Regions from separate parts of the Kocuria rhizosphaerae genome, predicted to be linked through region 2. Evidence: predicted binding sites of a transcription regulator. Region 2 holds the regulator's gene; the other holds the start of a gene.

Region 1 (7,527 bases), on a different contig from region 2:
GGTGTTCCCGGCCGGCTACCGGCGGAAGTCCTCGTCGTAGTCGTCGGCGTACTTGTCGACGTAGGCGGAGTACTCGTCCTCGCTCTCGTCGACCGGCTCCACGACCGGCTCGCGCATCGGGGAGGACTGCTCGCGTCCCCGCAGTTCTCGCTGCAGTGCGGTCAGGTCGGTCTGCGGGCTGAAGTACTTCATCTCCCGCGCCTGCCGCGTCGCCTTCGCCTTTTGACGGCCGCGCCCCATGGCGTGACCCCCTCTGTCTCTTGGTCCGGACGGCGGTACACAGGCACAGAGTACGGCCCCGGAAATGTCTTATGAATGGTTCGTGAGACCAGGGTACATGGTTTGCCGGGTCGTTGCGCCCGGCCCCGGGCGCGCACGGCGGGCTGTCGGCCACCTCACGGGCAGCCCCCGGGACGGCGGCGCGGACGGCTCCCGGGACGTTCTCCGGATCCGTTCCGCCGGGCCCCGCGGCGCGCCCGGGCGGCCGGCGAGGCCGGCCCGGGTGCCGAGCCGGCCTCAGCCCGTGGCGCGGGCCTCCTCGCGCACCGCGGTGACGGTGAGCCCGTCCGCCACGGCGTCGGAGTTGACGTCGACCCGGACCGCGTCCCCGTCCGCGACCTCCCCGGAGAGGATGGCCTTGGCCAGGCGGTCGCCGATCTCGCGCTGCACGAGGCGGCGCAGCGGCCGGGCGCCGTAGGCGGGGTCGTAGCCGGTGATGCCCAGCCACTCCGTGGCCGCCGGGGTGACCTCCAGGGTCAGCCGCCGCTGGCCGAGGCGCCGGGCCAGCTGGGCCACCTGGATGTCCACGATCTTCGCCAGGTCGGCCGTGGACAGCGGGTCGAACAGGATGACGTCGTCGAGGCGGTTGAGGAACTCGGGCTTGAACGAGGCGTTCACCACGTCCATCACCGCCTTGTTCTTGGCCTCCTGGTCGATCGTCTGGTCCACCAGGAACTGGCTGCCGAGGTTCGAGGTCAGGATCAGGATGACGTTGCGGAAGTCCACGGTCCGTCCCTGGCCGTCGGTGAGCCGCCCGTCGTCGAGCACCTGCAGGAGGATGTCGAAGACGTCGGGGTGGGCCTTCTCGATCTCGTCGAGCAGGACCACCGAGTAGGGGCGGCGCCGCACGGCCTCCGTCAGCTGACCGCCCTCCTCGTAGCCGACGTAGCCGGGAGGGGCGCCGACCAGGCGGGCGACCGTGTGCTTCTCCCCGTACTCGGACATGTCGATCCGGACGAGGGCCCGCTCGTCGTCGAACTGGAACTCCGCGAGGGACTTGGCGAGCTCGGTCTTGCCGACACCGGTGGGGCCGAGGAACAGGAAGGAGCCGATGGGCCGGTCCGGATCCGCGATGCCGGCGCGCGAGCGGCGCACGGCGTCGGCCACGGTGGTCACGGCCCGGCGCTGGCCGATGAGCCGCTTGCCGAGCACCTCTTCCATGTGCAGCAGCTTCTCGGTCTCGCCCTGCAGCATCCGGCCGGCGGGGATGCCGGTCCACGCCGAGACCACCTCGGCCACGTCGTCGGCCGAGACCTCCTCGGAGACCATCGTGTCGCGCTGCTCGGTGGAGTCCTCCTGGGCCTGTGCCGCGTCGAGCTCCGTCTGCAGGGCCGGGATCTCGCCGTACAGCAGCCGGGAGGCCTCTCCGAGATCACCCTGGCGCTGGGCCATCTCCGCCTGCGAGCGCAGGTTGTCGATGCGTTCCTTGAGCTCGCCCACCCGGTTGAGCCCGGCCTTCTCGGCCTCCCACCGGGCGTTGAGGGCGTCCAGCTCGGCGCGCTTGTCGGCGAGCTCGGCCCGCAGCGCCTCGAGCCGCTCGACCGACGCGGGGTCGGTCTCCCGCTCGAGGGCCAGCTCCTCCATGGTCAGCCGGTCGACGGCGCGGCGCAGCTGGTCGATCTCCTCCGGCGCGGAGTCGATCTCCATGCGCAGGCGGGACGCGGCCTCGTCGACGAGGTCGATGGCCTTGTCCGGGAGCTGACGGCCCGGGATGTACCGGTGGGAGAGGGTCGCGGCGGCCACGAGCGCGGAGTCCGCGATCTGCACCTTGTGGTGGGCCTCGTAGCGCTCCTTGAGCCCGCGCAGGATCGCGACCGTGTCCTCCACGGAGGGCTCGCCCACGTAGACCTGCTGGAAGCGGCGCTCGAGCGCGGCGTCCTTCTCGATGTTCTCGCGGTACTCGTCCAGGGTGGTGGCACCGATCATGCGCAGCTCGCCGCGGGCGAGCATGGGCTTGAGCATGTTGCCCGCGTCCATGGCGCCCTCGGCGGCCCCGGCGCCCACGACCGTGTGGAGCTCGTCGATGAACGTGACGGTCCGGCCCTCGGACTTCTTGATCTCCTCCAGGACGGCCTTGAGCCGCTCCTCGAACTCACCGCGGTACTTGGCGCCCGCCACCATGGATCCGAGGTCGAGGGAGACGAGCGTCTTGTCCCGCAGGGACTCGGGGACGTCGCCGGCCACCATGCGCTGGGCGAGGCCCTCGACGACGGCGGTCTTGCCCACGCCGGGCTCGCCGATCAGGACGGGGTTGTTCTTGGTGCGGCGGGACAGGACCTGGACCACGCGCCGGATCTCGGAGTCCCGGCCGATCACGGGGTCGAGCTTGCCCTCGCGGGCCATGGCGGTGAGGTCGGTGCCGAACTTCTCGAGCGCCTGGAAGGTGCCCTCGGGGTCGGGGGTGGTCACGCGGCGGTCTCCTCTCACGGACGGGACGGTGGTCTTGAGCTGATCGGGGCCGGCCCCGGCGGCGCGCAGGATCTCGCCGACCCTGCCCTCCTGCTGGGCGAGGCCGTACAGGAGGTGCTCGGTGGAGATGTACTCGTCGCCGAGGGACCGGGCGAACTGCTCCGCGGCCTGGATCGCCTGGAGGGAGCCCCGGTTGAACTGCGCCTGGGCCGTGTTCGCCCCCGACGCCGAGGGCAGCGCCTTGATCGCGGCGCTGGCCTGCGCCGAGACGGCGTCGACGTCGGCCCCGGTGGCCTTCAGGACGGCGACGGCCACGCCCTCGCGCTGGTCGAGGAGGGCCTTGAGGATGTGGGCGGGCTCGATCTGCGGGTTGCCCGCGGTCGAGGCATTGGTGGAGGCGGCGGAGAGGGCCTCCTGCGACTTGGTGGTGAACTTGGTCTCCACGGCTGCTCCTGTGGTGCTCCGGGTCGGTCGTTCCGGTTCGGCGGACGGGTCGGTCGGACTGCCCGGGACGCTCCCGCACCGGGTGCGCACGGACAGTTCAGCTAACCTGAGTCTAACTCACTCAACCCTGGGCGAACAGGGGTGTTTTCGTCACGGCCCCGGCCGGCCGGCACGGCCGGGGCGGGCCGCTCGAGGAGCCGGGGGCACGAGGTCGGGGCGCGAGACCTCTATCACATCGTTCGTGATTTGTCCAAGATCACACCCCCGAACCGTTGGGTGGCGCCATCCTGGCCCGTAGTGTCGGGAACTCCTCCAGTTCGGCCCGACGACGCGCTGTTCCTCCTCCCACGTTCCACATGGCACGTTCCCCACGGAAGGACCCGCTCATGTCCGCTCCCCGCACTGCGGTGCTCCAGGTGATCAACGCACCCGGCCCCACCGGAACCCGTTTCGCCCTCTTCGCCCTGGCCCTCGGCGGCTTCGGCGTGGGCACCACCGAGTTCGCCTCGATGGGCCTGCTGCCCTTCATCGCCGAGGACATGGATGCCTCCATCCCCTCCCTCGCGCACTCCATCTCGCTCTACGCCCTGGGCGTCGTGGTCGGCGCACCGCTCATCACGACCCTGGCCGCCCGCGTCGAGCGCAAGAAGCTGCTGCTGGGGCTGATGACCGCGTTCACCCTCGGCAACGCCTTCTCGGCGGCCGCGCCCTCCCTCGACGCGCTGTACGCGGCGCGGTTCCTCTCCGGCCTGCCCCACGGCGCCTACTTCGGGATCGCCGCGGTCGTGGCCTCCTCACTGGTGCCGCGCGAACGCCGGGGGACCGCCGTGGCGCGGGTCGCCCTGGGCCTGACCGTCGCCAACATCGTGGGCGTGCCCCTGGCCGCCGCCCTCGGCGGGGCCTTCGGCTGGCGCGCCGGCTACGGTCTCGTCGTCGTCATCGGCCTGCTGACCGTCGCGGCCCTGGCCGTCTTCGTGCCCAGAACCCGTCCGGGCGGAACCGTGTCCGTGGCCCAGGAGGTCCGCGCCCTGGGACGCCCCCAGGTGACCCTGACCCTGGCCGCGGGAACGATCGGGTTCGGCGGGATGTTCGCCGTCTACACCTTCGTCTCCCCCACCTTGACCGAGCACACCGGCCTCGGGCTGGCGGCCGTGCCGTGGGTGCTGGCCGTGTTCGGCGTCGGCATGACCCTGGGGTCCCTGCTGGTGGGCCCCCTGCTGGACCGTTCGGTGGAGCGGACCGCCGTGTGGGCCGGAGCGGTCTCCGCCGCGGCGCTGGCCTTCTTCGGGCTCTTCTCGCACCTCGCCGTCGCGGCCGTCCTGGGCGTGCTGTGGATCGGCGTCATGGGCTCCGTCTTCACCACCGCGCTGCAGATGCGTCTGCTGCGCGAGGCCAAGGACGCGCCTTCGCTGACCGCGGCCATGAACCACGCGGCGTTCAACCTGGCCAACGCCATGGGCGCCTTCCTGGGCGGCGCCGTGATCTCCGCCGGCTGGGGCTACCGCGCCCCGGCGTGGGTGGGCGTCGGTCTCGCCCTCGTGGGACTGCTGGTGCTGGCCTACGCGGTCCGGCTGCAGCGGTCGGCCCGGACCGCGCCGGCGGTCTCCCCCGTGCCGGGCGCCTCGGGGTCCGCGATCGCGGAGGCCTCCGGTTCCGGGATCCTGGACGCCGCCCGCTCCGGCGCCCCGGTCCCGGGAGACGTTCCGGAGTCCGGTGGCGCGCCGGAGCCCGTTCGCCACGGATTCCTCACCACGTGGCCGGCCCGCGTCCTCGGTCCCCTGGTCGTGCTCCTGCCCGATCCGGCGGATCCCGAGCTGTTCGTGGCCGGAAGCCGCCGCACGCCGCTCCCGGACGACCTCGTCCTCTCGAGCTTCGCCCGGGCGCCGGAACGGGTCGGCGCCTCCGCGCGGTGATCCGCCCCCGGCGGGCGTCCTCGCGTTCAGCCGCCGGGCAGCGCGGCCGCGAGGTCGGCGACGAGGCGGACGATGCGCCGGGCCTGGGACCGGTCGTCGTCCTGGTCGGGGTCGTAGACGGCCAGGCTCGTGCCTGCGCAGCCGCCGAGGGACACCGCGGCGGTCAGCGCACGGGTCAGTTGCGGCCACGTGAGTCCGCCCGGTTCGTCCTCGATGTCCGGCAGCCCCTGGGCGGGGAGCGCGTCCGGATCGAGCACGTCCAGGTCCACGTGCAGCCACCACCTCCCGTGCACGCTCCGCAGCTGCCGCACGGCCGCACGCGCGCAGTCCCCCGGCGCCGCGGCCACTTCCTGCACGTCCCAGAGGCTGACGCCGCGCTGGGCCAGGGAGCCCACGCCGAACCGCCGGCGCCACTCGTGGTCGCGCGGGCCCAGCACAGCAAGCTCCCGCCCGTCGAGGGCGGGGATCCGCTCGGCCAGGGGCCCGCGCAGCCCCCGGCCGGTCAGCCCGAGCAGCAGCCCGATCTCCGCATTGGCGGCCTCGCCGTCCTCGGAGCGTTCCAGCGGCATGGTGTCCTCGTGCCCGTCGACGTGGAGCAGGCCCATCCCGCCGTCGGCCTGCAGCGCGGGAACGATGCCGAGCAGGACGGCGCAGTCCCCGCCGACCACGCAGGGGAACCGTCCCGCCCGGACGGCCCCGGCCACGCGGGACCCGAGCGAGACGGCCATCGCCGCCAGCGCCGACTCGTTCATCAGCGTCGTCAGCTCCCCGCGGCCGGGATCCGGGGCGGGCAGTGCGACGTCGCCGCCGTCCACGACCGTGTGCCCGGACCAGGCGCGGTCCAGCCCCGCCTCGCGCAGGACCTGCGCCGCCACCGCCTGGTGCCCCGCGCGGCCGTAGCCGTCGAAGGGGACGCCGATGAGTTCCACGTCGGCCATGGCTCCATGCAAGCACGCCGCCCCGACCTCGGCCACCCCGGACGACCCCCCGGGCACCACGCCCGCCGGGTCGCCGGCGGTCCCGGCGCCGCTCCCGGGGCGCCGCGCCCGGGAGCCGGGGCGCCTGGTCATCCCCGCAGGCGCAGCAGGGCCCGCAGCACCGCGTCCCCGTAGCCGCCGCCGAACCGGACGGCGTGCACGAGAAGCGGCGGCAGCTGGTACCACGGCACCCGCTCCCGCCACCCCGGTGCGAGCGGGTGCGCGGCGCCGTAGGCGGCGAGGCAGTCCTCGCCGAAGCCCCCGAACAGCAGCATCATCGCGATGTCGACCTCCCGGTGGCCCCAGTACGCCGACGGGTCGATCAGCCAGTTCCGGCCCTCGACGTCCACGAGCCGGTTGCCGGCCCACAGGTCCCCGTGCACCAGGGTCGGCGGCTCCGCGGACCCGGCGAGCTCCCGGGCCCGCGGAGCGAGCTCCTCGAGGAGCTCGGCGGCGCGCGGAGCGACCCGCCCGGCGCCCACGGCCTGCCGCATCAGCGGCCGGATGCGCCGCTCGAGCAGGAACGCCGGCCAGTCCGGGGTCGGGGACAGGTCCACCGCGAAGGAACCGATCCGCCCGGGCAGCTCGGGGGCGAGCCCGCCGAAGGCCTCCCCGTGCGTGCGGTGCAGCTGCGCCAGACCGCGCCCGAACTCGGCCTCGGCGCCGGGACGGGGACGCCCGCGGTCCTCCTCGATCCACTCCAGGACGATCCCCCGGTCGGTCCAGCGCACGACCTCCGGCACGCCGAGGACGGCCGGTGCGTGCTCCCGCAGGGCCCGGAGCCCCGCGACCTCCACGGCCATCATCCCCGCGGGCGGGTCGGACATCGTCTTGGCGAACAGCGGCTCCCCGGCCCGCTCGAGGCGGAAGGCCGCGGCCGTGTCCCCGCCGCCGATCGGCACGGCCCGCTCGACGCCGAGGCCGTCCGTGAGAGCGTGCGGCAGATCGTGGTGCGGGTCTGAGGAGGTCATGCCTCCCGTTCTACTCCATCCCGCCGGCGCCCGCCCGGCGCCCCGTGCCGCTGCGTGGCTCCGTCGGCCCCGCGGCGCGGGTCCGGCCCGGCGGTGGAGCGCAGCGCGCGCCCAGGCCTGGGCACCGGGGCCGGTTCGTGCTAGACACCGCCCATGGGCATCTCACGACAGAACGTGCTCGGCCACCGCTTCGACGTGCAGGAGCTGGGCGGCACCACGCCGAGGGACGTGGCCGGCGTGTCCGTCCTGGACCTCGGGGTCCAGGACACCGGGACCGACGGCGGACCGTGGGCGCTGGCCTGCCGCGGTGCCGAGCCCGGGCAGCTCCGGGACGTGTCCTCCGACCTCGTGCTGGTCTGGTCCCTGCGTGGTGCACCCCACTTCTACCGGCGCGCGGACATCGCCGCGGTCGCCGCGGCCACGGCGCCGTTCTCCGAGGCGGACGCCGCCAAGCGGGTCTTCGACGCGGCCAAGCCCCTGCGAGCGGCCGGGATCGGGGTGCTCGAGGCCCTGGACGTCGTCGCCGGCCTGATG
Region 2 (7,527 bases):
TAGTACTGCGGTCCGCCGGAGATCTCACCGGCCGCGTCCGTCGTGCGGAAGCGCACGGCCAGGAAGGCCTCGGAGTACTTGGACGCCATGCCGAGCAGGCCCGTGACCCACATCCAGAACAGGGCGCCGGGGCCGCCGATCGACAGCGCGGTCGCCACGCCGACGATGTTGCCCGTGCCGACGGTCGCCGCGAGTGCCGTGGTGAGCGCCTGGAACTGGGTCACGTCGCCGACGCGGGCGTCGGCGTCCTGGCGCTCGAACAGCGCCAGGCGCAGAGCGGAGCCGAGCTTCCGGAACTGCAGGCCGCTCAGCCGGACGGTCAGGTACAGACCGGTGAGCAGCAGGAGCGGGACGAGGACGTACGGCCCCCAGATGATTCCGCTCAGCGTGCCGAGCGCGGTCTCGATGGATTGCAGCATGTGGTCTCCCGTGGGTGTCGGGCGGGTGCGGACGTGGTGCCGGACGGGCACTGTGGTGCGCGTCTCAGCCTCAGGCATCTAACCACATGACCGACCGTACGGTCTGCACGTGACGGGATCGCGGCTCTCACCCGTCCGGCGGCCCGGACGGCGCGCGGTTCGAGAGCCGGCCCGCCAGCAGCACGAATCCGACGGCCAGCACCGAGCACACGGCCATGGACACGGCCATCGGGACGGCGGTGTGCTCGCCGGCCAGGCCGGTGAGGGGGCTCACGAGCCCGCCCGTGAGGAACTGGACCAGCCCGAGCACCGCCGACCCCGCGCCGGCCCGGCCGGGCACGCGGGACTGGGCGAGCGCCACGGAGTTGCCCATGATGAACCCGATGCAGGACTGGCTGACGAACAGGTGCGCCAGCGTGGTCCACCCGGTGACCCCGGCGAGGACCAGGGCCAGCCCCACCACGTTGACGACCGCCATGACCGTCAGGGCGGTGCGCAGGATCACGCCGGGCTCCACCCGGTCGACGAGCCGGGTGTTGACGACGGCCCCGAGGATGGAGCCGCACGCGTTGACGGCGAAGACCACGGAGTAGCCCAGCGCCGAGAGGCCGAGCACGTTCTGCACCACGAACGAGGACGCGGAGATGTAGGAGAACAGGGAACCGAACGCGAGCCCGAACGCCAGCGCGTACGCCATGAACGTCCGCCTGCGCAGCACCCGGAGGGAGCCCGTCAGCACGGCGCCCACCCCGCCGCGGTGGCGCCTGCTCCGCGGGAGGGTCTCGGGCACCACCAGCACGGAGCAGGCGAGCATCAGCAGGCCGAACCCGGCGAGCACCCAGAACACGGTCTGCCACGGCGCCACGGTCGCGATGACCCCGCCCAGCAGCGGTGCGACGACGGGGGCGAGCGAGGTGATGGTCGCCAGGATCGAGAACAGCTTGGCGGCCCGCCGGCCCGAGGCAATGTCGGTGACCACGGCGCGCGCGATCACGACGCCCGCCGCGCCGGCGGCTCCCTGGACCGCGCGCAGCACGATCACCGTCCCGATGGTCGGCGCCAGGACGACCGCCACGGAGGTGAGCAGGAACAGGACGTTGCCGGCGACCATGAGCCGGCGCCTGCCCACCACGTCGGACACGGGCCCCAGCAGGAACTGGCCGAGGGCCATGCCCACCATGTAGGTGGTCAGCGTCAGCTGCACGGAGGAGGCCGAGGCCCCGAAATAGGCGGCCATGGCGGGCATCGAGGCCAGGTACATGTCCGTGGCCAGCGGGCTGACGGCGCTGAGGACCCCCAGGGCCCCCACGAGCACGACCCGGTCGGCGCCACCGGCGAGGTCCAGGCGGGACCGCACGCCGTCGTCCGGAGGTGGCGGGGACACGCGGGCACCTCCTTCCGGCGCGGGAACGGGACGCGACTCATGCTATCGGCGCCGTGATCCCCGAGAATGTCCCCATGAGACTCGCCGTGTACACCGGGGCCTCCCGGGGATCCGACCCCCAGCTCGCCGACGCCGCCCGGGACTTCGCGACCGCCCTCGCCCGTCGCGGCGTGGGCATCGTCTACGGGGGCGGCCACGTGGGGCTCATGGGCGCCGTCGCGGACGCCGCGCTCAGCTGCGGCGGCGAGGTCGTCGGGGTGATGCCGCAGGCCCTCGTCGACCGGGAGGCCGCCCATCCGGGGCTCACCGAGCTGCGGGTGGTGCGGACCCTGCACGAGCGCAAGGCCGGCATGGCTGCGCTGGCCGACGGGTTCGTGGCCCTGCCGGGCGGCCTGGGCACCCTGGAGGAGATCTTCGAGGCGTGGACGTGGCTCCAGCTGGGCCTGCACGCCAAGCCGGTGGGATTCCTCAACGTGGACGGCTACTGGACCCCCCTGCTGGAGGCGGTCGCCTCGATGTCGGCGGCCGGGCTCGTGCACCCGGAGCACCGGGACGCCCCGGTGGTCGCCCGGGACGCCGCCGAGCTGCTCGACGGTTTCGCGGCGTGGCGGGCGCCGCACCGGCGCCGGCCGGATCCGCCCGCACCGGCCGGTGAGGGCCCCGCCCGCCCTGCGCCTAGGATGTAGGGCGATGAGCGAGCACACTTCCTCCCCCGCCGAGGGGTCCGCGCAGGGCCCCGTTCCCGAAGCCTTCCACCGCCGGCCCTACTCCTTCGTGCGCCGTGGCGACCGCCTCACCGCGCGGCGGCAGAAGGCCTGGGACGACTGGGCGCCCTCGCGGGTCCTCGACGTGCCCAGGGTGCGCACCGACACCTCGGTGCACCCCGACCACGACTTCGACGCCGCCGCGGCCTTCGGGCGCGAGGCGCCCCTCGTCGTGGAGGTGGGCTCCGGGCTGGGCGAGGCGATCGTGCACGCCGCCGCCCAGGAACCGGGCCGGAACCACCTCGCCGTCGAGGTGTACAAGCCGGGCATCGCGGACCTGCTGCTCAAGGCCGCCCAGGCGGGGGTGGACAATGTCCGGGTGGTGCAGGCCAACGCCCCGGAGGTGCTCGAGCACATGCTCGCCCCCGGCTCGGTCGACGAGCTGTGGGTGTTCTTCCCCGACCCCTGGCACAAGACGCGGCACCACAAACGACGCCTGGTCTCCCCCGCGTTCGCCGAGCTCGCCGCCCGCGTGCTGCGACCGGGCGGGACGTGGCGCCTGGCCACGGACTGGCAGGAGTACGCCCTCGTGATGCGCGAGGTGCTGGACGCGTCGCCGCACTTCGAGAACCTCCACCCCGGACCGGTCGCCGACGACCAGCACCCCGACACCGGGTGGGCGCCCCGCTGGGAGGGGCGGGTCCTCACGAGCTTCGAGCGCAAGGCGCAGGAGGCCGGCCGGGTGCCGCGCGACCTCGCCTACCGACGACGGTCGTGAGCGCCGGGGCCGGGCCGAACGGCTTCGTCGTCGCGCCCCCGGGCGACCCCCGCACGCTGCCACTGCTCGCGGGGCTCCGCCGGGAGTACGTGACGCGCTACGGGACGCAGATCGGCGAGCAGGAGATGGCCGGGCACCCGGTCGAGGACTTCAGCCCGCCGGACGGCGGGATCGTGCTGCTCCTCGAGGCCGGGACGGCCGTCGCGGGCGGCGCGTTCCGCCGGTACGACGACGTCACGGCCGAGCTGAAACGGCTGTGGACGGCGCCGGCACACCGTCGGCGCGGTCTCTCCCGCCGGGTCTTGGCCGAGCTCGAGCGGCAGGTCGCCGCGGCGGGGTATCGGCGGATCCACCTCACGACCGGCAACCGCCAGCCCGAGGCGCGAGCCCTGTACCTCGGCAGCGGGTACACGCCACTGACCGGTCGCGCCCGGGTCCTCACGGACGAGGTGCACGAGCTGGGCTTCGAGAAGCACCTGCGCTGAGCCGCTCAGCGGCCCTGCTGGCGCGGCGGCCGGTACAGGACCACCGCCTGGGAGAACTGGCGCGCGCGAGGCCTCGACCCGCGCGCCATCCGCACCACGTCCCCGCCCACGCCCGCGGCGAAGATCCTCGAGGACTCCTCGGCCCGGTCACGGGCCGCCTCGAGCTCGTCCCGCAGCTGGCCGACCTGCGACCGGAGGGCCGCGACCTGGTTCTCGAGCTGCAGGATCCGCCGGATGCCCTCGAGCGAGACCCCCTCCTGGGACAGGATCTGGATCTGCCGCAGCTTCTCGATGTCGCGCTGCGAGTAGCGGCGAGCCCGCCCCGGGGCGCGGGACGGCTTCACCAGGCCGAGCCGGTCGTACTGGCGCAGCGTCTGCGGGTGCATCTCCGCGATCTCCGCGGCCACGGAGATGACGAACAGCGGCTGGTCGGCGTCGAGTGCCATCTCAGACCCGGGCCTTCGCCATCAGGCCGGCCCGCGGGTCCTCCCCGGCCGTCGCCTCCGCGTACGCGCGCACGGCGTCCTTCGCCTGCTCGTCGAGCTCGGCCGGGACGTGCACCTCGACCGTCACGAGGAGGTTGCCCGAGCCCTTCGCCGTGGTGAACCCGCGCCCCTTGACGCGGAACCGGCGGCCGGAGGACGTGCCCGCCGGCACCTTGAGCCGCACCGTCCCACCGTCGAGGGTGGGCACCTCGACGGTGGCGCCCAGGGCCGCCTCCGGGAACGTGATCGGAACGGTGATCTCGACGTCGTCCGTGCCCTCCACCCGCCGGAAGAACGGGTGCGGGGTGACGTGCACGGTCACGTAGAGGTCACCGGCCCCGCCGGGACCCGAGTGGCCCTTGCCGGAGATCTTCAGCCGCTGGCCGTCGCGCACTCCCGGTGGGACGCGCACCGTGGTCTCCTGGCCGTTGCTGCGGCGCAGCCTGACCGTGGTGCCGTGCACGCAGGAGCGGAAGGGGATGGTCGTCTCCGCGCGCAGGTCGTCCCCACGCGCCGGAGGTCCCTGGGGGCCTCGGTACCCGCCCGGGGCGCCGTAGCCGCCGGGCGCCCCGTAGCCGCCGCCGAACTGGGAGAACAGGTCCTCGAACCCGCCCGCCCCGCCGGGCCCGCCCGTGGAGTAGGTGGTGCGGCGGCGCCCGCCGCCGCCGAAGATGTCGCCGAAGATGTCCTCGAAGTTCGCCGAGCCGCCGGGGCCGCCGGGGCCGCCCGCGGTGAAGCGGGCGCCGGAGCCCATCGCGCGGATCGCGTCGTACTGCTTGCGCTGCTCGGGGTCCGAGAGGACGGAGTTGGCCTCGGTGATGTCCTTGAACCTCTGCTCCGCCGCGGCGTCGCCCGGGTTCTGGTCCGGGTGGAACTGGCGGGCGAGCTTGCGGTACGCCTTCTTGACGTCGGCCGCGGACGCGTCCTTGGAGACGCCGAGAATGCTGTAGAAGTCCTTGTCGATCCAGTCCTGGCTGGCCATGACGCCTCCTTTCTGTGGGGGCCGGTCGGGGTCCTGTCGAGCAGGAGCCGGTGGAAGTCCTGGGTGGCCCGGTGCCGGGCGGCACCGGTGCTGTGGACGCGTCAGGGGAGGTCCGTTGCCGGACCTCCCCTGACGTCGCGCGGATCAGGCCATGACGGGCCTCACTCGGCGACCGCGACGGCGACCTGGGCGGGCCGCACCACACGGTCGCCGACCCGGAAGCCGGAGCGCAGCACCATCGAGACCTGGTCGGGCTCGACCTCGCTCGTGGGCTGCTGCAGCACCGCCTCGTGCACGTTCGGGTCGAACCTCTCCCCGACCGCGCCGATCCGGGTGAGCCCCTGGCGGGCCAGGGTCTCCTCGAGCTTGTTCGCGATGGCCGCGAACGGGCCCTCCGTGAGGTCCCCGGCCTGGCGCGCCGCGTCGATGTCGTCGAACACCGGCAGCAGCGTCTGCAGGAGGTCGCCGGTGACGAACGTCCTCAGCTGCTCCTTCTCCCGCGCCGTGCGGTGCTTGAAGTTCACGAACTCGGCCTGCAGCCGGCGCAGCTCCTCGAGACGCTCGGCGGCCAGCGCCGCAGAGGCGTCCTGCTGCCCGGCCTCCTGCTGCCCGGCGTCCGGGCCCGCGCCGGAGCCCGCGTCGGCGGAGCCCGCGTCGCCGGACTGGGGCGTCGAGAGGATGTCCTCCACGGTCAGGCCCTCCGGGCCGGCCTCCTCACGGGGGCCGGCGTCCTGCGCGGTCGTCTCGTCGGGGCCACCGGAGGGCGGGCCGTCGCCGGCCTTCGTCCGGTGCTCCTCGGGGTCGGGTGTGGGGTCGGGCATGCTCACTTCTTCTCGTCCTCGTCGTCGACGACCTCGGCGTCGACGATGTCCTCCTCACCGGCGGCACCGGTGTCGCCCGCGCCCGGGGCGCCCTCGGCACCCTCGGCCTGCGACTGAGCGTAGAGGGCCTCGCCGAGCTTGGTCTGGGACTGCTGCAGCTTGTCGTAGGCCGACTTCACGGCGTCGTCGTCCTCGCCCTCGAGCGCCTTCTTCAGGTCGTCGACGTCGGCCTGGACCTCGGACTTGACGTCGGCCGGCAGCTTCTCGTCGTTGTCCTTGAGCAGCTTGTCGACGGAGTACGCCTGCTGCTCCGCGTTGTTGCGCAGGTCGGCGGCCTCACGGCGCTTGCGGTCGGCCTCGGCGTTGGCCTCGGCGTCCTTGACCATGCGGTCGATCTCGTCCTTGGACAGCGAGGTGCCGCCCGTGATGGTCATCGACTGCTCCTTGCCGGTGCCCTTGTCCTTGGCGGACACGTGCACGATGCCGTTGGCGTCGATGTCGAAGGTGACCTCGATCTGCGGCATGCCGCGCGGGGCCGGTGCGATACCGGTCAGCTCGAAGGTGCCCAGGTTCTTGTTGTCCCGGGTGAACTCGCGCTCTCCCTGGAACACCTGGATGGACACCGAGGGCTGGTTGTCCTCGGCGGTGGTGAAGGTCTCCGACCGCTTGGTCGGGATGGCCGTGTTCCGCTCGATGAGCTTGGTCATCACCCCGCCCTTGGTCTCGATGCCCAGCGAGAGCGGGGTCACGTCGATCAGCAGGACGTCCTTGCGGTCGCCCTTCAGCACGCCGGCCTGGATCGCGGCGCCCACGGCCACGACCTCGTCCGGGTTCACCCCCTTGTTCGGCTCCTTGCCGGCGAGGCGCTGCACGGTCTCCGCGACGGCGGGCATGCGGGTCGAGCCGCCGACGAGGACCACGTGGTCGATGTCGGACACGGAGATCCCGGCCTCGGCGATCACGTCCTTGAACGGCTTCTCGGTGCGCTCCAGCAGGTCCCGGGTGAGCTCCTCGAACTTCGCGCGGGTCAGGCGCTCGTCCAGGTGCACCGGGCCCTCGGGGGTGACCGAGAGGTACTGCAGGGAGATGTTGGTGCTGGTCGCGGAGGACAGCTCCTTCTTCGCCTGCTCCGCCGTCTCCTTCAGTCGCTGCAGGGCGATCTTGTCCTTGGACAGGTCCGCGCCCGTCTTGGACTTCACCTGGGAGAGCAGCCAGTCCACGACCCGCTGGTCCCAGTCGTCGCCGCCGAGGCGGTTGTCGCCGGCGGTCGCACGGACCTGGATGGTCGAGAACTCGTCCTCGTCCTTGCCCACCTCGAGCAGGGAGACGTCGAAGGTGCCGCCACCGAGGTCGAAGACCAGGATGAGCTCGTCCTCCTTGCCCTTCTCGAGCCCGTAGGCCAGCGCCGCGGCGGTCGGCTCGTTGACGATGCGCAGGACGTTCATGCCCGCGATCTCCCCGGCCTCCTT

Evidence for each region. Region 2 encodes HspR, which represses chaperone genes until heat shock. Its sites were predicted from a motif close to AAGTTGAGTCNNNNNGACTCAACTT; they were not measured.
Region 1: the regulator HspR is predicted to act here: its motif matches at 3,236-3,260, upstream of clpB (ATP-dependent chaperone ClpB).

The regions. Positions count from the first base shown of each region.
Region 1 covers NZ_JBISWL010000065.1:5,265-12,791, reverse strand. The annotation lists gene ACH9EU_RS07145 (DUF3073 domain-containing protein) at 16-240, opposite strand; gene clpB (ATP-dependent chaperone ClpB) at 517-3,132, opposite strand; gene ACH9EU_RS07135 (MFS transporter) at 3,519-5,045, shown strand; gene ACH9EU_RS07130 (arginase family protein) at 5,072-5,983, opposite strand; gene ACH9EU_RS07125 (fructosamine kinase family protein) at 6,112-6,993, opposite strand; gene ACH9EU_RS07120 (DNA glycosylase AlkZ-like family protein) at 7,147-7,527, shown strand, end outside.
Region 2 covers NZ_JBISWL010000078.1:8,195-15,721, reverse strand. The annotation lists gene ACH9EU_RS09290 (amino acid carrier protein) at 1-419, opposite strand, end outside; gene ACH9EU_RS09285 (Bcr/CflA family efflux MFS transporter) at 547-1,803, opposite strand; gene ACH9EU_RS09280 (TIGR00730 family Rossman fold protein) at 1,878-2,489, shown strand; gene trmB (tRNA (guanosine(46)-N7)-methyltransferase TrmB) at 2,494-3,285, shown strand; gene ACH9EU_RS09270 (GNAT family N-acetyltransferase) at 3,282-3,770, shown strand; gene ACH9EU_RS09265 (heat shock protein transcriptional repressor HspR) at 3,776-4,216, opposite strand; gene ACH9EU_RS09260 (DnaJ C-terminal domain-containing protein) at 4,218-5,237, opposite strand; gene ACH9EU_RS09255 (nucleotide exchange factor GrpE) at 5,399-6,064, opposite strand; gene dnaK (molecular chaperone DnaK) at 6,061-7,527, opposite strand, start outside.